DNA from 2 places in the Alteromonas sp. CNT1-28 genome. Region 2 is predicted to be linked to the other one. Evidence: predicted binding sites of a transcription regulator. Region 2 holds the regulator's gene; the other holds the start of a gene.
What was found. Region 2 encodes FNR, which switches genes on or off when oxygen is low (the NO sensors DNR and NnrR bind a similar motif). Its sites were predicted from a motif close to TTGATCTAGATCAA; they were not measured.
Positions count from the first base shown of each region.

Region 1 (11,615 bases), on a different contig from region 2:
ACTCTAGGCCAACATCAAGCCGCGGCGCTACCGTATCAATAACATTCACCGCCCAGTGCGAACGTTTGCGCCCCAAAATATCTGTTTCAGCTGCTCCATAAAATACAGTGCTGCGGAGGGATTCGCTCCAAAAGTGGCGATACGCTACGGTATAAGCCAGTGTACTTTCCGTTTCCAATGTTTGTGTTGCAGGATCCTCAACAACATCAGCGGTCATGCCGGCCGCAGCATACCGACCTGGCTTACCCGCTGTTAATTGAAAACGTAGATCGTCTTTAGTAAAAAGTGGTATTTTGCCTGCGATATTTACTGCTGCTGTAACTTCTTCAACCCCACCTTGATCGACAAGTCGTATTACAGAGCCGAAAGCATATTGCCCATATTGACTATCTAAATTGTATCGTACAACAAAGTCGGGCGTAGACTCGTCAGGGTCGGCGGCTACACCTGTAAGCCCTACGGCATTGGCAGGTGCGTCGGTATCACCATCCCCAATGGTCTCTGGGCTTTCGATGGCAAATTGCCAGTTTCCTGAGGTGTATCTAACCTGAACTTGCCTTGCAAACACTTCTCCTACATGAGGACCACCAAAATCTAACGACTCAGGAATAACGTGAAGCGGCATAAAGGTGCTCCAGTTTTGACCCGCACTCCAGTTCTTATAGGTGATGAAGAAGTGGCGTAATCGCAAGTTGGTAGAGTTACTTACCGCTTCGTTGCCCCCTCCGCCATACATATCGACCTCTATAAAAGTACTCACCTCCCCTATAGAAACGCCCATATTTAAGCGTGACTCTCCTACATTGAAACCTGTGTGTGATGTCTCTATTGCTTCCCCGCCAGGAAAATTACCAATCCAATAATCCTGATAAGCAATATCCCCTTCAACATGCCTGACATCTACTTTGGCATAACCTCCAACACTAACCTTAACGTGTTCGTTACCGACCTTCCCGTTGAACAACTCTATGCCGTGAGAAGGGTTAAGAATTAGCGCTAATGCACAAGCAGATAAGCGTAGGGTGTATTTATTGATTGTTTTCATTATTCGTCCTAATAGCTGAAACTATTTAACATGTCGTTAACGGGCGGATAATGTATTCGTTCGTGCTTAGAGGATAAACCGAGTTTAGACTATTAACTTTTTCCTAAATTCGCATAATCAGAGGTTTACTTTTTGAATGTTGATTGTGTAAGGAGATGAAGATTGTTGAGCATAAATTGCTCAATAGAAAAATAATAAAAGGCTACTTGTTGCTAACACGATAAGTGAAAGTAATGATATTGATTGAAGTGTCTTACCCCAACTTTGCGAAAACCAACTTAAACATAAAGACAGAGAAAACACGGTAAGTGCAGACATTATAGTATCTGCAGGCGAGAATGTCGCTTGATTTACACTCAATGCAAATACGGCAAAACCAGTACCGATGGCACCGACTGCGCTCACAATTATGCAAAATATGAAATGCGCACAAAGCATAGCTATATCTCGGGGCATTGAGCGCGCAGAAACTACCGCTTCGTTTGAATTATATAACTGCATCGCAACCTCTTAACCCTCTCAATAACAAGTTAATGATAATCGTTATCATTATTAAATCAAGAAAATTAATTAGCTGTATTAAGAAAATTAATTAAACAGGTAAGCGTAGTCTGTCGCTATTCGACCAGTGGCTTTTTAGTAAATTGTTTCTTGTTATGAAGCTGCCGAATAAAGGTCTTTCGCGGAATCTACTGGCAATAAAAAAGGCACTGTCTCCAGTGCCTTTGGTTTTAATTGCTGACAACGAAAAGTCCGCTGTCATCTGCATCAATACGAATGGTTGATTCTGGTATTAATTCGCCAGCGAGTAATTGATGCGCGAGTGGATTTTCCACCTGCACTTGTATCGCTCGCTTAAGCGGACGTGCGCCAAACACTGGATCGAAACCCGCGTCCGCCAATTTATCCATAGCCGCAGCAGACAGAGTAAGCTTATATCCTTTTTCTGCGAGCCTAGCGCGAAGCGAGGCAAGCTGAATTTTAGCAATAGATTTAATTTGCTCCTTCCCTAATGGATGGAATACCACAATATCATCGACGCGGTTGATGAACTCCGGTCTGAAGTGTTGCCCTACAATACTCATTACCGACGCTTTCATATCGTCATACTGACTTTCGTTGTGCTTATCTTGAATGATATCTGAACCTAAGTTGGACGTCATGATCACAACGGTATTTTTAAAATCTACAGTACGTCCTTGTCCGTCAGTCAACCGGCCGTCATCTAGTACTTGAAGCAGAATATTGAATACATCTGGATGTGCCTTTTCAACCTCGTCCAACAAAATGACCGAGTATGGCTTGCGACGCACCGCTTCGGTTAAGTAGCCACCTTCCTCGTAGCCAACATAGCCAGGAGGTGCACCCACTAAGCGTGCTACCGAATGTTTTTCCATAAACTCTGACATATCAATACGCACCATGGCATCTTCAGTATCGAACATAAAGCCTGCCAAGGCTTTGCAGAGCTCAGTTTTGCCCACGCCAGTTGGCCCTAAAAATAAGAATGAGCCAATAGGTCGGTTTGGATCCGCAAGCCCAGCACGTGAACGGCGAATTGCGTTTGAAACCGCTTCAACCGCTTCTTCTTGTCCAACAACCCGTTTGTGAAGTACGTCTTCCATACGCAACAACTTCTCACGCTCGCCCTCAAGCATTCGCGCTACAGGTATACCCGTCCATCGCGAAAGCACATCTGCAATTTCAACGTCCGTCACTTTATTTTTAAGTAACGTCGTCTCGCGAGTTTCGTTTTCAGCCGCTTGCTCTAACTTTGCTTCAAGCTCTGGAATACGGCCGTACTGAAGTTCCGACATACGATTCAAATCAGATGCACGTCGCGCTATCTCCAAGTCAAGTTTAGCCTGCTCAAGCTCCCCTTTAATGGTTTGAGTGCCCTGCATAGCGTCTTTCTCATCCAGCCACACTTTCTCAAGCTCTGCGTACTTGGTTTCCGCTTGCTCACGCTCTAACTCAATCATCTCAAGTCGCTTATGACTCGCATCATCTGTTTCTTTGGCCAGAGCTTGCTCTTCCAATTTTAGCTGGATGATACGACGCTCAAGACGATCCATCTCTTCGGGCTTGGAGTCTATTTGTAATCGAATGCTAGACGCAGCCTCGTCTATAAGATCAATGGCTTTGTCTGGCAATTGGCGGTCGCTAATATAACGATGCGACAAACTTGCCGCTGCAACGATAGCGGGATCAGTAATATCTACCGAGTGATGGAGCTCATAGCGCTCTTTTAAGCCACGCAGAATAGCAATAGTGTCTTCAACGCTTGGTTCTTCAACTAATACCTTTTGGAAACGACGTTCAAGTGCTGCGTCTTTTTCAATGTACTGACGATATTCATCCAGTGTTGTAGCACCAACGCAGTGAAGTTCACCACGGGCTAACGCAGGTTTAAGCATATTACCTGCATCCATCGCTCCATCGCCCTTCCCTGCACCTACCATGGTGTGCAGTTCGTCAACGAATAAGATCACGCGGCCTTCTTCTTTGGCCAGCTCATTAAGCACTGCTTTAAGGCGTTCTTCAAACTCACCGCGATATTTAGCTCCCGCCACTAACGCGCCCATATCAAGGGCAAGAACACGCTTGTTCTTTAAGCCCTCAGGCACTTCGCCATTAATGATGCGCTGAGCCAACCCTTCAACAATAGCCGTTTTACCCACACCCGGCTCACCAATGAGTACTGGGTTGTTTTTGGTTCGACGCTGCAGTACTTGAACAGTTCGGCGAATCTCATCGTCTCGACCAATGACCGGGTCGAGCTTGCCTTGTTCTGCTCGCTCGGTTAAATCTGTCGTGTATTTTTCAAGCGCTTGACGTACATCTTCAGCATTAGGATCCGTGACCTTCTGGCCACCACGCATGTCGTCTATTGCGCTTTCAATAGCTTCTTTAGTGATATTCAGGCTTTTGAGGATTTCCCCCAAGCGCCCTTTATCTTGTAGCGCCGCTAGAACAAAGATTTCTGAAGTGATGTATTCGTCTTTTCGTTGCTGCGCTATCTTGTCACAAAGATTTAGCAAAATGCCGCTGTCTTTACTTAATTGAACATCTCCCCCAATGCCTTCAATACGAGGTAGGCGCTCAATAGCTTGGCTCAGTGCTGAGCGTAGCGCATTTACATTGATGTTTGCTTGGTCAAGCAAAGGGCGTACTGACCCGCCTTGCTGATTTAGCATGGCAGTCATTAAATGGACAGGTTCAATGTATTGATGATCTCGCCCCAATGCGAGTGATTGAGCATCGGATATTGCGAGCTGAAATTTACTGGTAAATCTATCTAATCTCATAACCTCAACCTAATTAATGAACAACTATACCTGCGTTAACACGCCGCGATTACGAACATTTTAACTCTCGCTGAGTGGGTAATGATCTATGCGGAATGGTATTCTTTATGTTCTAGTTATGTAGGCTGCTCAATTGCGATTCAAGTATGAGATTAAAAAGTTAGCCAAAAAGATAACAAATAATGTATGAAGTTTGATCTAGCGCAACTGTGTGATCAGACTAAAACTGCCGCCTTTTTTCGAAACAATTTAAAGCAGGCCTATTACGCTAACTATACGCCCAGTCGTGCGCTTGTTTTGATGCGTAGCTCTTCGATGGGAGTAAAAACGCTGTTCGTCAGTGTAAGTACACAAGTTACTTTGTGTAATACTCTCAACGCCAGCTTGCTGCAATTGCACCTGTGCCACTAGAGGTAGATCTAATAAGTACTTCCCTCTATCAGAGCTATTGGCAATGGCACCGTCTATATGGCGAAACTTACTCGCCAACTGTGCATCAACTTCGTAGCAGGGCCCGCTGATTGCAGGACCAACCCAAGCGATGAGTTTTTTTGCGTCGCTGCCAAAGTGTGAAACTGCACTTCCGATAATGTTAGTATCGAGACCTTTCCAACCAGCATGTACTGCCGCCACTTCTTGACCGCTTTCATCACACAATAAAATGGGCACGCAGTCTGCGGTCATTACCGCACAAAAATGCGATATTGAAGAAGAATACGACGCATCAGCGGTGGTATCTGCGCTCGGCAATGACACCACGCGCTTGCCGTGCACTTGCTCCAACCATGTGATCTTTTCACTATGTGGAATTAGGCTTCTATTGGCTTTCACTAGTAGGAGGTCGTCCCCCACGTGGGCGCCAACGTTCAAACCTGCAAAATCACCTATGCTTGTACCTCCCATTCTTGTCGTTGTGTATGCAACAACATTTGCGGGACATGACCACGCTGGCGTAATCAAATCCAGCGTGGATGAAATAGGTGAATTCGCAGCTGACAATGTCATAAGTTCGCCTTACTCATTAAAGCATATCTTGTGGATTGTCCGCGGTGTCCTTTTTCACGGCTTTAAGCAAGTCCTGCATATCTTGAGGTAGGGGAGCTTTCCACGTCATCCACTCTTCCGTTTCAGGGTGAAACAGCGAGAGCTGTGCGGCGTGCAACGCCTGACGTTGGAATCCGCGAAGCGCAGCGATAAATTCTTCTGACGCCCCTTTAGGAAGACGAGGACGCCCGCCATAAACTTGGTCGCCAAGCAAAGGATGCTTAATGTGGGCCATGTGTACGCGGATTTGGTGCGTACGGCCAGTTTCAAGCTTCAAACGCAGGTGCGTGTATGCGCGAAATTTTTCGATAACACGAAAATGAGTGACCGCTGGTTTGCCCATTTCACGTACTGCCATATGCGTACGTTTTGTTGCGTGTCTACCAATAGGCGCATCTACAATACCACCAGCGACCATCGTACCTAAGGCAACGGCTTCGTATTCACGACTCATTTCCCGACGTTGAAGTTGGTCAACAAGATGCGTTTGAGCAGGAATTGTTTTTGCTACTACCATTAACCCCGTCGTGTCTTTGTCAAGGCGATGGACAATGCCCGCACGTGGAACTTTGTCTATCTCTGGACAATGATTTAACAAGGCATTTAGCACGGTACCGCTTGGGTTCCCTGCACCTGGATGCACAACCAAATCTGCTGGTTTGTTTATGACTAGGATGTGTTCATCTTCATAAACAATGTTTAACGCGATGTCTTGCGCTTCGCTCGTTACTTGTACATCCATTTCGGCCTGTACAGTAACAAGTTCATCCATTTGCATTTTGTGGCGAGGCACGGTGATTACTTCACCGTTTACAGCAACATTCCCATCTTGGATCCAAGTTTTTAACTTAGAACGAGAATATTCAGGGAACAAATCAGCCAAAACCTGATCTAACCGTAAACCAAAATGCGCAGCTTCCGTTGAAGCTTCTAATTGTATTGTGTTCGGCGACTGTGTCATAACACCATTGATTACGTCTAAAAAAGGGTATTATAACAAGTATTCACGCTGTACACTGCCTTGTTTACGTTTTTGTATGGTTTTTCTCATCGTTAGTACGTTAGAATGCAATTAAAGTGTTGTTGTTTAACACATGAGCTTAGACAGCGAAGTATTAAAACTGTTTAGCAGGAAAATAGAATTATTATGAAATCATTTCGTCTACTGGCCCCCGTTTTATTGGGTGCTATGGTATCTGTCGCAGGATGTAGCTCTTCAGATAATGAAGAAAAAGCCGTATTAGCTAACATGGGTGCGCAGCAACTGTACGACAGAGCAAAGCAGAGCATGGAAGTAGGTAACTTCAGCGCTGCAGCACAAACGTTAAGCGCGCTAGATTCGCGCTACCCGTTCGGTCCCCTATCCCACCAGGTACAGCTAGACCTTATTTATAGCTATTATAAGTCAGGTAAAAACGAAGAAACGCTTGCCACTATCGACAGATTTATTCGTCTGAATCCAAACCATTCAGATGTTGATTACGCGTATTACATGCGTGGATTAACTAACATGGAATCAGATAGCAACCTTTTCCAAGAGTTAATGAATATTGACCGTACGGATAGAGACCCGTCGAAGTCTCGTGCTGCGTTTGAAGATTTCCGCAGACTGATTCAACAATATCCAGATAGCAAATATGCCGCAGATGCGAAACAGCGCATGGTTCATATTAAAGACCGCTTGGCTCGCTATGAAATCGCTATTGCACGTTTCTACATGAGACGCCAGGCTTATGTCGCTGCAGCAAACCGTGGTCGCTATGTTATAGAGCACTTCCCGAATACCACTCAAGTGCAACAAGCACTCGAAATTATGGTTTCAAGTTACGAGCAGCTTGGCCTAGATGAATTGCGTAACAATGCGATGAAGACACTAAAGCTTAACTACCCTGACAGCGAATTTATTAGTTAGATTTGGCTATTCTGTTTTGCTAGAGCTTTATGCAACCAATAAAAAAACGCACATTTGTGCGTTTTTTTGTATCTGGATGTCACATATTGACTGCGTTCGCTTGATAGATTACTAGCGGAAAAACAAGTGACTAAAAGGGTTTAACAATCTTGCAAGGCCCGAAGTAAAGTGCAATGGCTGATCGACAATGCTAAATACAAGGCAGCCTTCTTTACCTTCGGATTTTGGCGTGTGCGTCTTATCTCCATCCATAAAAATAAAGTCGCCGGTATCATAACGACTTAGCCCATCACTGAACTCACCATCAATGACTAATGTATATTCCGTTCCACGGTGCGTGTGCTCAGGTACACTACCGCCACTTCCCATGAAGATAAAATTAGCAACACCTTGGTTTCCAAGGTCAACTGGCGCCTGCCACAGCTTTCCGACCAAACTTGACCAGTTACCTGTCTTATCGATGTAGCGGTGAAGCGTTCTGGGTAAAGTGAATACCCTTCCATCTAACTCGATGGTATTTGCACTTGCCTGCGTCTGCAAGGCCGCCCGCCTCTTTACGGGCTCACGATACGCTGTGGGCTGCTCCATCAAAGCATTATTTTGTTTCGATGATGGGAGCTGCGTAATTTGGGATAGCATGTCACCAAACTGAAGCGACATTTCAGCTCTGTCGCTTGCCGTTGAATTGGCGTTCGAAACCATTTGAGCAGCAAGACTTTCCGTTTCAATTTCAACAAAACGCTGACATTTCTCACACATGTCACAATGTGCAGAGACCATCAGTGATATAGCAGGTGACAATGTGCCCTCAACAAAATCTTTAAGTTGCTGGGCACTTGGGTGAAACCTAATCATTATCGTTTAACATGACCTTTAATCGTTGAAGTGCCAAACGTGTCCGCGACTTTACTGTACCTAATGGAATTGAAAGCTCATCGGAGACTTCTTGTTGTGACTTGCCATCAATATAAATAGCTTCAACCACTGCTTTTTGTTTTACAGGTAATGATTCGAACAAATGGCCAATCTGCTCTAAAGTAACTTGTTCGTCGAGTGGCGCCTCGTTTGCATCGGCTGTTTGCTCGCATAAAACTGGCCATAAATCGTCAGAACAAACATCCTCTTTCCTATTCCGCAGCTTTCTAAGCATATCAAAGCGGATGTTACGCGCAATTGTGAAAATCCACGTTGACGGAGAACCTTTTTCTGCATTGAACAGATGCGCTTTCTGCCACACATTTGACATAGTATCTTGTACCAGTTCCATGGCCAGTGCCTCATTACCCATCTGTTTGAGTGCGTAAGAGCGCAGCCGAGGCGCGAAATAGTTGAACACTCTTGCAAATGAGCGCTTACATCGGGTGTCTGCAACCGCGACAAGGTAATCAGACATTTCAGTTGCACACTCTTTAGGCTTGATTGTGCTGTTGCTTTGTTCCAAAGGAATTCCAACTAACATAAGATTCGTCCGCTTTTCCGTTTTGATTGTATCATTCTACGGCGTTATGACTTAAAACGTATGCGAAAATCGCTAATATTGGATTACGAATTTGTAATGTCTTTAACCGACTCAACGACTAAGCAATTAATGCAGAGAGATAGTTCAGTAAACTGGTACATTCTCTTTGCGCTAAAAAGTGCTGTTTTTGCGAGCCGTCTACTGGCAATAATTCTAACCACCGATTTAATACCCAATTAGGGCAATCAAACTTTGGTGATTCATAAAGCGATGCCAACTCTTCGTAATTTCCAAATATTTCTTTAAGTCGCTCGTCCATAGGCGCTATTTGTTGAGGAGCCATGTCGCACTGCCAAGGTTCTAACACCTTGCAACTACCGGTACGAAGACCATCTTTTTCAACTTCTATGCTACTTACCTCAACTAAATGAGAACCAGCAACCTTTATGCCAAGCAACCCATCATCGAGCATGTCGAAGTCAACAACCTGCGCATAAGTACCTATTTTATGAATATGCTCATTCAAATTTTTGTCACCGTTAGCATTAAGCATACACATCACAAAGCCTTTATTTTCAGCACATGCCTGCTTAACCATTCGCACGTATCGTGGCTCAAAAATGCGCAATGCCATTCTACCTTCCGGCAAAAGGTGCGCAGATAAAGGAAATAAAGGAAAACGTTCTACACTCATACTCAGCACTTCCGAAAACACGAAAATAATTACGCAAGTGAGAACAATTAGGATCGAATGGGAAAATTTTTCACATATAAATGGAAAAACATGATCTTTAGCACGACGATTAATGTAATTTAGTTTTTAAATAAAACATTAACAGATTTCATATCAGAGACTTGCAATTTGAACGTGAAAATAACCGCGAATTTTTTTAAGCGTCGACATTACCGATATGCAAATCTGATTTTGAATTATGAGTTAAGGAAAGGCCATGGACGTCATTGGACGCTTTTGTAAAATTTACACAGACATATGTCAAATTTCTCCAGACGACCTAGAACATATCTATGCCGACGACATACTGTTTATCGACCCAATCACTACACACCATGGCATTGATGAAGTAAAACGCTATTTTTCCAACTTATTGACGCAAGCCGAAAGCTGTAAGTTCGACATTGCGGACATTTTTACTTGCTCGCCCAATGGCTCAAAAGAGCATCCATCAAGTCATTCAAAGGTTACCCATATCGCAAACTGGACGATGACCCTTACGCTGAAAGATAGTGATAAGCAAATTACGCTAGATGGCACCACGCAACTTGGTGTCAGCGATGACAGCATTATTTACCACAAAGATTATTACGACTTGGGCGAAATGGTCTATGAGCACGTACCCATCCTAGGTTTTGTCGTTAAAAAAATTAAAGGGAAGCTAGCAAAGTGAAAAGTATTCTAATTACTGGCGCCACATCGGGTATTGGTAAAGCATTAGCAATAAAGGCTGCAAACAGCGGTTATCAAGTGATTGCCTGTGGTCGAAATGAAGACACACTCAACGAGCTCAGTAAGTACAATAATATTAGCGCATGCCAGTTCGATGTCACTGATCTTGACGATACTCGACGGGCGCTAGCAACGGTTAAGTTTGACATTGCTGTACTCAACGCTGGTACCTGCGAATATGTAGATATCGACGACTTCGAGCCAGACATGTTTCGCCGCGTATTTGAACCTAATTTCTTTGGCGTTGTTCATTGTGTAGACGCTCTTCTTCCACGACTTAAGCAAGGCGACAAGCTTGTGATTGTTGACAGCATGGCTCGCCTACTTCCTTTTACGCGAACGCAAGCGTACGGTGCGAGCAAAGCTGCCCTACATTATTTTACTAAATCATTAGAAGTAGACCTTCACCACAAAGGCGTGAAAGTGCAAGCGGTGTCTCCTGGATTTGTAGAAACGCCCCTCACAGATAAAAACGATTTTGAAATGCCAATGAAAATTAGCGCTGAAGAAGCCGCTAACGCTATGCTTAAAGGAATAGAGGGCAACAAACAAACAGTTTTCTTCCCTCGGTTCTTTGGTTTTATTCTGCGCTTTATGCATATACTGCCAACCCCACTGCAAAAGCGATTGTCGTTGGCAATGAGAGAAAAACAATAAGAGAAGATGAATGAACAATAAGATTGCCATCATTGGCACAGGTATTTCTGGTTTGACCTGCGCGCACCTTCTAAATAGGCAGCACGATATCACAGTGTACGAAGCAAATGACTATATAGGTGGTCATACTGCAACGAAGAAAATAAGCGACAATGGGGAAACTCACCATATCGATACAGGTTTTATCGTTTTTAATGATTGGACCTACCCTAACTTTATAAAGCTCATTAATCAGTTAGATGTTGAGTATCAACCAACAGAGATGAGCTTCTCTGTAATGAGTAAAAAGGCAAACCTCGAATACAACGGCAATAACTTAAACAGTTTATTTGCACAGCGGCGTAATATTCTGAGGCCTAAATTCTGGCGTATCGTGAAAGACATATTGACGTTTAACAAAGCGTGTAAAGCGATGGTCGCAGAAAACCGTGATACTTCTTCACTTACGTTAGAAGACGTCATTAGAGAATTAAAACTAAGCGATGACTTTGCACGTTATTATATTTTGCCTATGTGCGCCGCAATTTGGTCCAGCAGCTTAGAGCAAACGAGAAAGTTTCCACTCACGTTCTTTTTGCAGTTTTTCAACAACCATGGCTTGCTCAATATTACCAACCGTCCTCAGTGGTACACAATTAAAGGTGGGTCAAGCCAATACATTCCGCCTTTAATCGCACCATTTGAGTCTAAGATAAAACTATCGACGGCCGTTCTGTCGGTAGCGA
Region 1 covers NZ_JAKREZ010000011.1:73,293-84,907, reverse strand. The annotation lists gene MHN02_RS09625 (DcaP family trimeric outer membrane transporter) at 1-1,045, opposite strand, end outside; gene MHN02_RS09620 (hypothetical protein) at 1,226-1,546, opposite strand; gene clpB (ATP-dependent chaperone ClpB) at 1,777-4,353, opposite strand; gene pgeF (peptidoglycan editing factor PgeF) at 4,603-5,358, opposite strand; gene rluD (23S rRNA pseudouridine(1911/1915/1917) synthase RluD) at 5,375-6,358, opposite strand; gene MHN02_RS09600 (outer membrane protein assembly factor BamD) at 6,545-7,309, shown strand; gene MHN02_RS09595 (ChrR family anti-sigma-E factor) at 7,421-8,164, opposite strand; gene MHN02_RS09590 (sigma-70 family RNA polymerase sigma factor) at 8,157-8,768, opposite strand; gene MHN02_RS09585 (LON peptidase substrate-binding domain-containing protein) at 8,887-9,462, opposite strand; gene MHN02_RS09580 (nuclear transport factor 2 family protein) at 9,719-10,174, shown strand; gene MHN02_RS09575 (SDR family NAD(P)-dependent oxidoreductase) at 10,171-10,890, shown strand; gene MHN02_RS09570 (FAD-dependent oxidoreductase) at 10,901-11,615, shown strand, end outside.
Region 1: the regulator FNR is predicted to act here: its motif matches at 4,547-4,560, upstream of clpB (ATP-dependent chaperone ClpB).

Region 2 (11,615 bases):
AAAATGGAAGTATTCCGTGGATTTGGCGTTCCGTATACCGACGAAGATATCGCGGGTGCGAAAGCGGCAGTACAGGGTAAAACGGAAATGCAAGCCCTTATTGCTTATCTACAATCTCTTGGCACACATTTGAAATAATATGGACCAGGGAATTGTAGGCAGCATTTTTACTGTCATCGTCTTTGTAAGCTTCATCGGTGTTGTATGGTGGGCGTTCAGCAGCCGCAACAAGAAAAAATTCGATGAAGCTGCGAACCTAGTGTTTGCAGACGAAGAAAAAGAAAAATCAAAAGAAGATTAGCAGGAGTCTCGAACTCATGAGTATGTTTTGGACAATTTGGATTTCAGTGATAACCCTAGGGTTGATCATTGGTTGCTACTTCCTTCTTCGCTGGTGCCTTTCTAACAAGACCGGCGTAGCTGAAGGTGAGTCAATGGGCCACGAATTTGATGGTATTGAGGAGTTGAACAATCAACTTCCTCGCTGGTGGACAATTATGTTCTACATGACCATCGTTTGGGGCTTTTTATACCTAGCGCTTTATCCTGGCCTAGGTGCGTATGAAGGTATTTTAGGTTGGAAGAGCTCTAACCAAAATATTCAATCGCTAGAAGAGTCAGCTCAAGCGCGTATTGACGCTAAAGAGCAAGGCTACCTGGTAGAGTATGACCGTGAACTAGACTTTGCAGCTGAAAAGTTCGACCCGATCTTTGAAGCGTATGCAAAAGTTCCTGTTGAAGAACTGGCTAAAGACCCAGAAGCAAATAAAGTAGGTCAGCGTTTGTTCCTACAAAATTGCTCTCAGTGTCACGGTTCTGATGCACGTGGTCAAAATGGCGGCTTCCCTAACCTAACGGACAACGACTGGTTGTACGGTGGTTCAGGTGCGAAAATCGTTGAAACTCTTACGCTTGGTCGTAAAGCAGCTATGCCAGCATGGCTAGATGCTATGGGTGAAGACGGTATCGAAGAAGTGGTTAATTACGTACTTAGTTTAAGCGGTCGCGATGTGGACCCTCAACTTGCAGAAGCAGGTAAAGCACGTTTCGCAGCGTGTGCGGCTTGTCACGGTATGGACGGTAAAGGTAACCAAGCACTTGGTGCACCAAACCTTACTGACAATATCTGGCTATACGGCGGCAGCCACAGAGCGGTGACAGAAACGCTTACTTACGGTCGTAACGGTGTAATGCCTTCATTCAAGAAAACCTTGGGTGATGACAAAATTCACGTTGTTGCAGCGTATGTTTACAGCCTTTCAAATGATTAATGATTTAAATCATTAAATATCTTAAAAAGCCTCGTTACTACGGGGCTTTTTTTATGAGAAAATACAGCGATATAGAGAGTGCTGTACGAACAATCTTTGTTCACATTTAGTATGTCTCGCAAACATTATATTTATTCTTATTTCCCGGCTAAACATGTAGTTGGGGCAGTGAAAATAAATATGTTGTTAGCGAAGTAAACACGAGAAAAGATTTCAATGAATAGACCCTGGTATAAAGAGTTCTGGCCCTGGTTTTTAATTGCCGTTCCTATTATCACGCTCATTATGGGCGGCGTATTATTAAAGCTTGCTATTAGTACTGAAGATAGCCTAGTGGTGGACGACTACTACAAGGAAGGAAAAGCAATTAATGCGCGATTGGATAAAGAAGCCGTAGCCCGTCGCATGAATATCACTACCGATTTAACCATTGAAGATGGCAGCATAGCGCTAGAGTTTCATTCAGGTATTCCACAAGAAGGTAATGCGGTTAAACTAAGCTTTTATCACGTAACGCTTGAAGAGCGTGATGTCAGCGTTTTATTGAGCCGCGATGCTAAGGGCATTTATCGCGGTTTTGTCGAAGAAGATCTTGATGGTAAATGGCGAGTATCGCTAACCCCTATTGATGATAGCTGGAAAATTCAAAATACCATCTATCTGCCCCACTCTGGCAAAATGAAATTCAATCCATAATGGCCAAACACGACTGTTACCATTGCGGCTTGCCTATTGCGGGCTCAGACGATGGAAAATTTACTACCGTCATATTAGGGCAACAACGCAACATGTGTTGCCCTGGATGTTTAGCCGTGGCGGAAGCCATCGTAACCAACGGTCTTGAAGACTATTACCAGTTTAGAACCGAACCAGCGCAAAAATCTGACGATGGTATTCTAGAGACACTCGACAAACTCAAAGTGTATGACGAACCTGCTCTTCAAGAAGAATTCGTTTTTGATGAGGGGCAAGATAAGCAGATTCAATTAACTCTTGAAGGTATCACGTGCGCTGCGTGTGGATGGCTTATCGAAAAGCAGTTGTCAAAAGTAGAAGGGATAAAGCAAGTCGCGGTAAACGTCCAAGAGCGCCGCGCTTTAGTTACTTGGTCACCTTTTCAAATCAAGCTTAGTCAGATTCTTTCTACACTAAAACGCATTGGTTATGTTGGGTCGCCATTTCACCCCGATGAACACGAAGCCAGTTATAAACGCGAACAAAAGACCTTTCTGAAAAAGCTTGGCCTAGCAGGCATTATGACCATGCAGGTGATGATGCTGATGACGGGGCTGTATTTTGACTGGTTTGGCGCTATTGAATTAGAAACCCGACAGTATTTTTACTGGGTTGCCCTTACGCTTACTACACCTGTAGTACTTTACTCAGGCAGCACTTTTTATGTGGGCGCCGCTAAAGCGCTAAGCGCAAGAACGGTTAATATGGATGTACCCGTTACGCTTGCCATATTCGGTACTTACATTGCAGGAATACGTTCGACTGTATTAGAACAGGGCGAAGTGTATTTTGAATCTATTTGTATGTTCATTTTCCTGCTGTTACTCAGCCGCTTTTTAGAACATCGTAGCCGTCATCGCGCCGCACAGATCTCTGCCAATATGATGCAGTATGTACCCGTTTCAGCCACCAAATTACTGCCGGATGGAAGCCTAACCGAGTGTCTGGCAAAGCAGTTAAAAATTGACGATGTGGTGATGGTTAAGCCTGGTGAAACGATCCCCATTGATGGGGTGGTGACTGAAGGGAACGCAGCGGTTGACGAATCTATGCTTACCGGTGAATTTAACCCGGTGCGCAAGTCAAACAATAGCACCGTATATGGTGGTACTGTATGTCAAGACGGCAGCCTGACCATTAAAGTGACACAAACTCTCAAAAATGCGCTGGTAAATCAAATTGTAAGGCTGCAAGCAAGTGCTATGGCGAATAAGCCTAAAGCGGCGCAAATAGCTGATAACTTTTCTCGATATTTTGTGACAGCTGTCTTACTGATTTCTGCCTTAACTTATGGCTTTTGGGCATATCAGGGGAGCGACGAAGCTTTTTGGATCACCATATCAGTATTGGTAGCAACCTGCCCTTGCGCATTAGGGTTGGCTACACCATCAGCGTTAACCTGCGCTATGGCGAAGTTAAACAAGCAAGGTATTTTGCTTAAACGCGCCGATGCGCTCGAACAAATCACTGATATCGACACCATCGCACTGGATAAAACTGGTACGCTTACACAAGGCAAATTTACCCTTTCAAATGCCTGGTATGCTGACGGTGTAGACAGTGACAGTGCACTTTCAATTGCCCGTGCTCTAGAGTCGCGCTCTGAACACCCAATTGCAAAAGCCTTTAGCCACAATAATGCCTCCAGCAGACAAACTGTCCACAATGTGGTTAATTTTACCGTGACGCTAGGAGGCGGCATTAGCGGTGAAATTAACGACACCTTGTTTTCAATGGGCTCTGCCCAATTTTGTGTCCACGAATCACAACAAAAGCTTCTTAAGGATTATCCGTCAGCTAATGTCTTTCTCACCGTGAAGGGCCGTATTATGGCGGCGTTTGAGGTAAGCGACACGTTGCGAGAGGATACCCAAGAAACCTTGAATATTCTGGCAAAAAGTCACACCCTTGCAGTATTAAGTGGCGATACACAACAAAACGTGGACGCTCTTACCGCTTCCTTGCCAATATCAACAGCTAAAGGTGGGCTCACACCAGAGCAGAAGTACGATGCTGTACAGGCTATGCAGCAATCGGGGGCAAAAGTAATGATGATGGGTGACGGTATTAACGACGCTCCAGTTCTTGCCAGCGCTGATGTGGCAATTGCAGTGGGTAATGCCACAGACGTGGCTAAAACTGCCGCCGACGTGATACTGCTTGGCGATCAGCTGCTTTCTGTACCAGAACTTATTCGAACTGCGCACCAAGTGAAGCAAAAAATAAGGCAAAATATTGGCTGGTCGGTAGGTTACAACGTTTTGATCTTACCTTTCGCCGTATCAGGCCTACTTTCACCGTGGATGGCTGTTGTTGGTATGTCGTTAAGCAGTATCATTGTGGTCACAAACTCAACGCGACTTTTGAGCAAATAGCATGAGTATTATTTACGTATTAATTCCAATCGCCATCATCATTGTTGCCGTCGCTATCGTGATATTCTTTTGGGCGGTGAAAACCAATCAATTTGAAGATTTGGATCGCCAAGGGTATAGCATACTGTTTGACGATGATCTTCCGCCAGAAGAAAAAAAGCTAGCTGAGCAACGCAAACAACTTCAAGACAGTAAAGTAGACAAAAGCCAAGCGCCACATGGAAGGGATTAACTACTTCTCTGCCTTTCTTATCGGCTTAGCCGGCGGAGTTCACTGTGTGGGAATGTGCGGTGGAATTGTCGCTGCGCTAAGGATGGTATCGCCTAAAGGCGCTTCAGCACTACCCTATACCCTTGCCTATAACATGGGACGTATAGTGAGCTACACCATCGCCGGAGCAATAACCGGGGCACTTGGAAAAATTGCAGCAGATTATATACCTCTTGCCAACTATGCCCTTTCCCTACTTAGCGGAATCATGTTGCTTCTACTGGCGTGTTATTTGGGTAAGTGGTGGACTGTCTTAACGGTGCTGGAAAATGCGGGTAAAGGCCTATTTTCCAAAGTCCAGCCGCTTTCAAAACGCTTTTTGCCATTTAAGACCCCTTTAAGTGCGTTGCCTTATGGTTTTATTTGGGGTTGGCTTCCTTGCGGTTTGGTGTATTCCACACTTACCTGGTCTCTCGCGGCGGGTAACGCGCTAGAAGGCGCTGCTATTATGTTCTTCTTCGGTTTGGGTACATTACCCACCTTGCTCGCCGCAAGCGCTGGTAGCCAATATATTGTTCAAAGTTTTCAACATAACCATTTTAGACAAATTATTGCAGTAATAATGGCAATATATGCAGCTTATCTTATTCATGGCGCAATCGTTTAAAAATGGGTGTATTATTGTCGGGTATTCTTTTAGAGAGCGTGCATTATGAGCAAAGGAAGCCAATTTTCTATTCACTGTCAAAACTGTAGTTTCAGTCACCTGTGTTTACCGGTGGCGTTAAACAAAACAGAAATCGAGTCTCTTGACGATATTATTGAACGCAAGAAGCCGCTTCATAAAGGTGACACGCTGATTCAAACTGGTGATAAATTCCGTTCTCTATTTGCAGTGAGAACCGGTTCATTCAAATCATTTGTGACTAATACCGAAGGTGAAGAACAGATTACCGGCTTCCACTTTCCTGGTGATATTATCGGTTTCGATGCACTAAGAGAGAATAAACACCAAAGCTATACTTCTGCGTTAGAAACTGCCATGGTGTGTGAGCTTCCCTACGAGACCCTCGACGAAATGTCAGTGCAATTTCCAAAGCTACGCCACCAGATCATGAGCTTCATGAGCGCTGAAATAAAACAAGATCACGACATGATCATGCTTTTAAACAAGCGAACTGCAGAAGAGCGCTTACTGTATTTCATCTCACACCTGTCGCAACGCTTTGAAGAGCGTGGCTTTTCCCATAGAGAATTCCACTTAACCATGACGCGCAACGAAATTGGAAACTATTTAGGATTAACGATTGAAACGATTAGCCGTCTGTTAAGCCGTTTTCAAAAAGACAACATCATAAAGGTAGACGGCAAGCTTATTACTATTTTGGATTTCGATAGGCTAAACACCAAACTAGCGGCGCTTAACGGCCCTAGCGTTGTCTGCGGTTAGTCCTTTTTAAGTGTTAAATAAGGCGCGCACTAAGCGCGCTTTTTTGTAACCTGTGTTAGCCACCTATCTACCCTTTCAGCGCCACGCCGGTTGCTCCATATTCAATTAGGTACGTTCACTCATGGTCGCCTCGTAAAATTCTTGATCTAAAACAACTTACGTTTTTCCCAATGTCGTTTATAGTTAGTATTAGAAAGCTTCGATTTCGACAGCCGCTACTAAGTTTCGTAGTTAGGGGGACGTTATGATTGAGTGTAAACGAATTCTGGCCGTGGTAGATGCCGAGCGCGATAACCAACCTGCACTGAGCCGTGCTTATGAACTCGCTTCAAAAACAGGCGCTTCAGTTACCGCCATGATGGTGGTATACGACTTATCTTATGATATGACGACCATGCTTAGCCCGGATGAGCGCGAGTCAATGCGCGATGCAGTTACAAAGGAGCATGCAAAATGGCTTGCCACCCACTTAAGAGAACAAGGATTCACTGAAACTGATATCGTTGTAGAATGGAATAATCGTGCGTATGAGTCGATTATTTACTACACCCTAAACAATCAGATAGATTTAGTGGTAAAGGCAACCAAAAAGCACGACGATCTTGCTTCTGTTATTTTCACCCCCACCGACTGGCATTTAATGCGTAAATGCCCTCGGCCAGTATTGCTCGTTAAAGAGCACGACTGGCCAGAAGGAGGAGAGATTATTGCTGCAGTAAACGTAGGCAGTGAAGACGATGAGCACGCCGCACTTAACGATAAGCTCACCCTCATTGCTAACGACTACGCCTCTTTATTGAAAGGGAGCGTAAATTTGGTCAACAGTTACCCTTCTACACCACTTAATATCGCCATAGAAGTGCCTGAGTTCGACCCCGATACCTATCACGACGCGGTAAAAAATCATCATTTAAAAGAAATGCGTAGTCACGCGTTAAAGTACGGTATTCCTGAGAACAAATGCGTAGTAAGAGAAGGCCTTCCGGAAAAGGTCATCCCGCTAGTGGCAAAAACACTGGATGCAGAGCTGGTTGTTATTGGTACCGTTGGCCGTGTGGGCATTTCAGCGGCCCTAATTGGTAACACTGCAGAACACGTGATCGACGAACTCAATTGCGATGTGCTTGCTATTAAGCCAGATGGATTTGTGTCGCCGTTGTCGGTGTAATCTTTTCATCAGTACCGCATAGCCCGTGTTTTCCGTTACTTAGCGGCCAACACGGTATGTCACCAACAAATTTAACTTCACAAGCATGGTCTCGAAAAGCCGCTTTAATGTATAATGGTGGCTTTATCACAAACCAAGCTAGTTAATTATGAGTTTAGGCACAAACAGTGCTGACGCGTCGCCATTAAATGCTGCGCAAAGTAAGCAAAAGTACAACTTCAACAAACTTCAGAAACGACTTCGCCGCAATGTGGGTAAAGCCATTGGCGATTTCGGTATGATTGAAAACAACGACAAAGTAATGGTGTGTTTATCTGGCGGTAAAGACAGCTACACCATGCTAGATATTTTATTGTTTTTAAAGAAGATTGCGCCTATTCATTTTGATATCGTTGCGGTTAATCTTGACCAAAAGCAGCCTGGTTTCCCCGAACATATCTTGCCTGAATATCTAGAAAGCATTGGCGTTGACTACAAAATTGTAGAAGAAGACACCTACTCTATTGTTAAAGACAAAATTCCAGAGGGAAAGACAACATGCTCTCTCTGTTCTCGCTTGCGCCGTGGTATTTTGTACCGCACGGCAAAAGAGTTAGGTGCGACTAAAATTGCATTAGGTCATCACCGCGACGACATGCTAGAAACGTTTTTCCTCAATATGTTTCATGGTGGCAAGCTTAAGTCTATGCCGCCAAAGCTGGTCAGCGACAACGGTGAACACATCGTTATTCGTCCATTGGCGTACTGCACAGAAAAAGACATCGAGAAATATTCTCAGGCCGCTGAATTTCCGATTATTCCGTGTAACCTTTGTGGCTCACAAGAAAACCTACAGCGCCAAAACATAAAGGCTATGCTTCAAGACTGGAACCGTCGCTTCCCAGGTCGTATAGAGTCGATGTTCCGTGCGCTTCAAAACGTAGCGCCTTCACACTTAATCGACAGCAACCTTTATGATTTTAAAGCTATTGCTACACAAGAAGGCCCGGTAGAAGACGGTGATATCGGGTTCGATGAACCTTCTTTCACTACAGAAAATAGTACGGACTTCAGTGATGAAGATAATGCTATTGAAGTAATAAACATTATGGAACCTAAGTAAATGAAAATTGGACTTGCGCTAGGTGCCGGTGCCGCAAGGGGCTGGACTCACATTGGCATAATTGAAGCATTAGAAAAACTCGGCGTAAAAATTGACGTTGTTGCGGGATGCTCTATTGGTGCCTATGTTGGTGCTGCCTACGCAAGTGGCAAGCTGGAAGGATTGAAAGAGTGGGCCTGTTCCCTCAGCGACTGGCAGGTACTTGCTCTTATGGGCGTAGGACTTAGACGCGGCGGTATTGCAAGCGGACAGAAGGTTTTCGACAAACTAGCAAGCGAGTTTTGTGAATCGACTTATGAAGACATGCTTAAGCCGTTTGCGGCTGTGGCTACCGACCTTTATACAGGCCGTGAAGTGGTGTTTAACTCTGGTCCTATTGGAGACACCATTCAAGCATCCTGCGCTATTCCCGCACTTTTTGCGCCCGTAGCACACGGTGATCGTTGGTTGGTAGACGGTGCCGTTGTAAACCCTGTACCGGTGAACTTATGTCGCCAATTAGGGGCCGATTTTGTAATCGCGGTTAACCTTAACGCCGATTTCCGACCACTTCGTCTTGAAAAGTTGAGACAAGATCATGAAGAAAACCAGCGCAAAACTGAGGACTTTTTTACAAAGAGTCAAAACGTACTACGCCAATGGTTCTCCCCTGACAACAAGGAAGAAAAAGCCCTAGAGAAAAAAGACGAAAAAGACAGCGTCTCGGCTGGCAATGTAAAAACTGAAGAAGGCATTGCTTCTGATGTGATTGAAAAAGTGGAAGAAGAGTTTACCGAAGTGCCCGCAAAAGTGAATAAGCGCAACCCGCCGGGAATTATGAGCGTAATGAGTAGTTCACTTGAAATACTTCAAGCTCGCGTCACACGTTCACGCTTGGCTGGCGATCCGCCTGACATTCTTATTGAGCCTCAACTTACCGACGTGGGTATTATGGAATTCCACAGAGCCGAAGAGCTGTGCGCGAAGGGCGAAGAGACCATCGCGCGTTTAGCAGAGCAAATAAGGTATCAGCTTCTTACCTAATCCCAAATATGCATTTAGCTTGAAGCCATAGCGGTAACACGTAGCGGCGCATGAGGCAGTGTTAAGCCTTTTGCGTCGTTGATCCAATCTTGTTCTAGATGCAATACGCCGTTATTGATTTGCACACCTTGTGGTGTAATGAAATCTAAATTCTTGTCATCAAACTGAATCATCAAGCCCTTTACCGAAGGCATCATGAAAGACAAAAAGCTTCCCATTTCATTAAAGAAAGCTTCGTACTGACCATACAAAAACGTAAGGTCGTCTTTTGTGTAATACTGCTTAAGATATTCTGGTTTGGTTTCAAGTTGTACCGACATATCACACACGTTCGCGCGTTCGTTTAAATCGATGCGAACCAGTGCGTTGGCAAGTTTCAAGGCCTTTTCGGTAGGCACCGTGAATCGTCCTTCATCACTCACTTCTAAAGGCATTGTTTTCTTATCGGTTACGATAGACGCTCCGTTAACTTTACATAAACGCCCTTCGCCAACACGAACAAACCCGAATGCAAACTGAAGAGCTTGGGTATCTTCATTATCCAGCTTTTTAACATGGCTATAGAAACGGCTGTACTCAACATCTATCGTTTCAGCAGCAACGGAAGAACTGCCTACACCAATAAACAGAGATGAAGCAAAAAATAAAGCAGCGCGTATCATTCGGATAAAAACTCCTCGTTAAATAGGATCATAGTTTGAAGCTCTTCAACATAAGCGGCTCCTCGCTCAGAGTAATTCATTAGCCCTTCAGCTAACGCAACACCAGTAATAGGAATTTGGTTTGCACGCAGTCGGCTGCGGATCTCTCTTAAATCCGCATACGCGTCGTGGCGGTTTAAATTTCGCATGTAGGTGTACGTTGCACGAGACAAACTGTCGAATTTGGCAACTTCATGAGATGCCCCATCGTTTCGACGGTTAGGAACAAAGCCACACCCCTTAGAGAAACACCATAAGCCAAAGAAGTTATAGCCCTTTCTTGCGAACCGGCTGGTGCCCCAAGCTGACTCATTCGCGGCTTGCACGAGCACGAGTTCGGCTGGTAGAACATCAATCTTTTGTAGCAAAGCTAGCAATTTTGATTTTAGCGGCTGCGTTGGCTTAACTCGATATTCCTCTTCTAACCATTCAAGCCTTGCCATATCTTCTTCAGAGAGCGTCTCGTTAGCTAACGCCTTTCTATATAAGGTTTGTACGTAATGTCTTAGCGTGAGTAGATACGCATTCTGCTTCTCTATTTCGGGACGTAAATAGTTAAAAAATGCCTCTTTCTTCTCTTTTACATCTGTATAGGCAGAGAAGTTAGGCACCGGCTTTTTAGCTTCAACCGTTTGCGGTATATCTAAAATATCCGGTTCGTCCTCAGTAAAAATTATGGCGTTAATGACGATTACCGCCAATACGCCTAACGTAATGAGGACAATTTTAAAGGTTTCACGCTTATGCATCGAAGCTAGACTCATTCACATCGTTTTCAGATACTTCCGTGCTTACTCCCTGCTCGCCAATCAGTTCCTGATAGAGCAAGCCCATCATACTAAAATAAAAAGGTAATACCCAAATAAGTGAAAAGCCCAGCGTTAATGGCACCGACACAAACAGTAAAAAGAACACACCAAATATGCTGGCGATTTGAGCCCAGTATGCATTAAATACACGACACGACAGGATGATCGCGCTAATTGGCGTTAACTTTCTGTCAGCAACCAACATAAGTGAAAAGGACGAGGCTAAATAAAAATAAACGCCGGGTATAATAAGCAACATCATACCTAGTTGAACAAGAATACTGTTCACTAGCTGAGTTAGCGCCAGCAAAAATATCAAGGGGAAAAACTGGAATACGGTAAATACTGAAGTTTTAGTGCCGCGGGCAACAAAAACGCCCATCATATACAACCCCGTCAGCAGCGGGGCAACGATGCAGATTGCAACAATTTCTATGATAGACTGATGCTCGAATACATAGGTCCCATCGTCATTTATTGTGATGTACTGCTGAGCAAATACACCTAACACGACAAACGTCAAAAATAGAACAACACTTCCCTGCAGCAATGATGAAAAGTTTGCCTTTGTTAAACCGGCAGCGCGGCGCAATAGACCTTTGGTATCAAATTGATACTGTTTAGACAACGTATTGTTCAGGCGGTCTTGGTTTACGTCTTTCACACAACTCTCTTATCTTTATGAAAAATCGGCGCGATTATACCAATTCACAAAAACAAATGCCTGTTTGTAAGGTAAACAAACGTTAACCTAGTACTAATTTCGCAGC
Region 2 covers NZ_JAKREZ010000040.1:7,740-19,354, forward strand. The annotation lists gene ccoO (cytochrome-c oxidase, cbb3-type subunit II) at 1-138, shown strand, start outside; gene MHN02_RS18735 (cbb3-type cytochrome c oxidase subunit 3) at 140-301, shown strand; gene ccoP (cytochrome-c oxidase, cbb3-type subunit III) at 318-1,271, shown strand; gene MHN02_RS18745 (FixH family protein) at 1,488-1,967, shown strand; gene MHN02_RS18750 (heavy metal translocating P-type ATPase) at 1,967-4,381, shown strand; gene ccoS (cbb3-type cytochrome oxidase assembly protein CcoS) at 4,383-4,613, shown strand; gene MHN02_RS18760 (sulfite exporter TauE/SafE family protein) at 4,600-5,259, shown strand; gene fnr (fumarate/nitrate reduction transcriptional regulator Fnr) at 5,305-6,042, shown strand; gene uspE (universal stress protein UspE) at 6,287-7,210, shown strand; gene ttcA (tRNA 2-thiocytidine(32) synthetase TtcA) at 7,359-8,312, shown strand; gene MHN02_RS18780 (patatin-like phospholipase family protein) at 8,313-9,335, shown strand; gene MHN02_RS18785 (DUF2987 domain-containing protein) at 9,350-9,997, opposite strand; gene MHN02_RS18790 (glucosaminidase domain-containing protein) at 9,994-10,785, opposite strand; gene MHN02_RS18795 (stress protein) at 10,778-11,509, opposite strand; gene MHN02_RS18800 (LysE family transporter) at 11,592-11,615, opposite strand, start outside.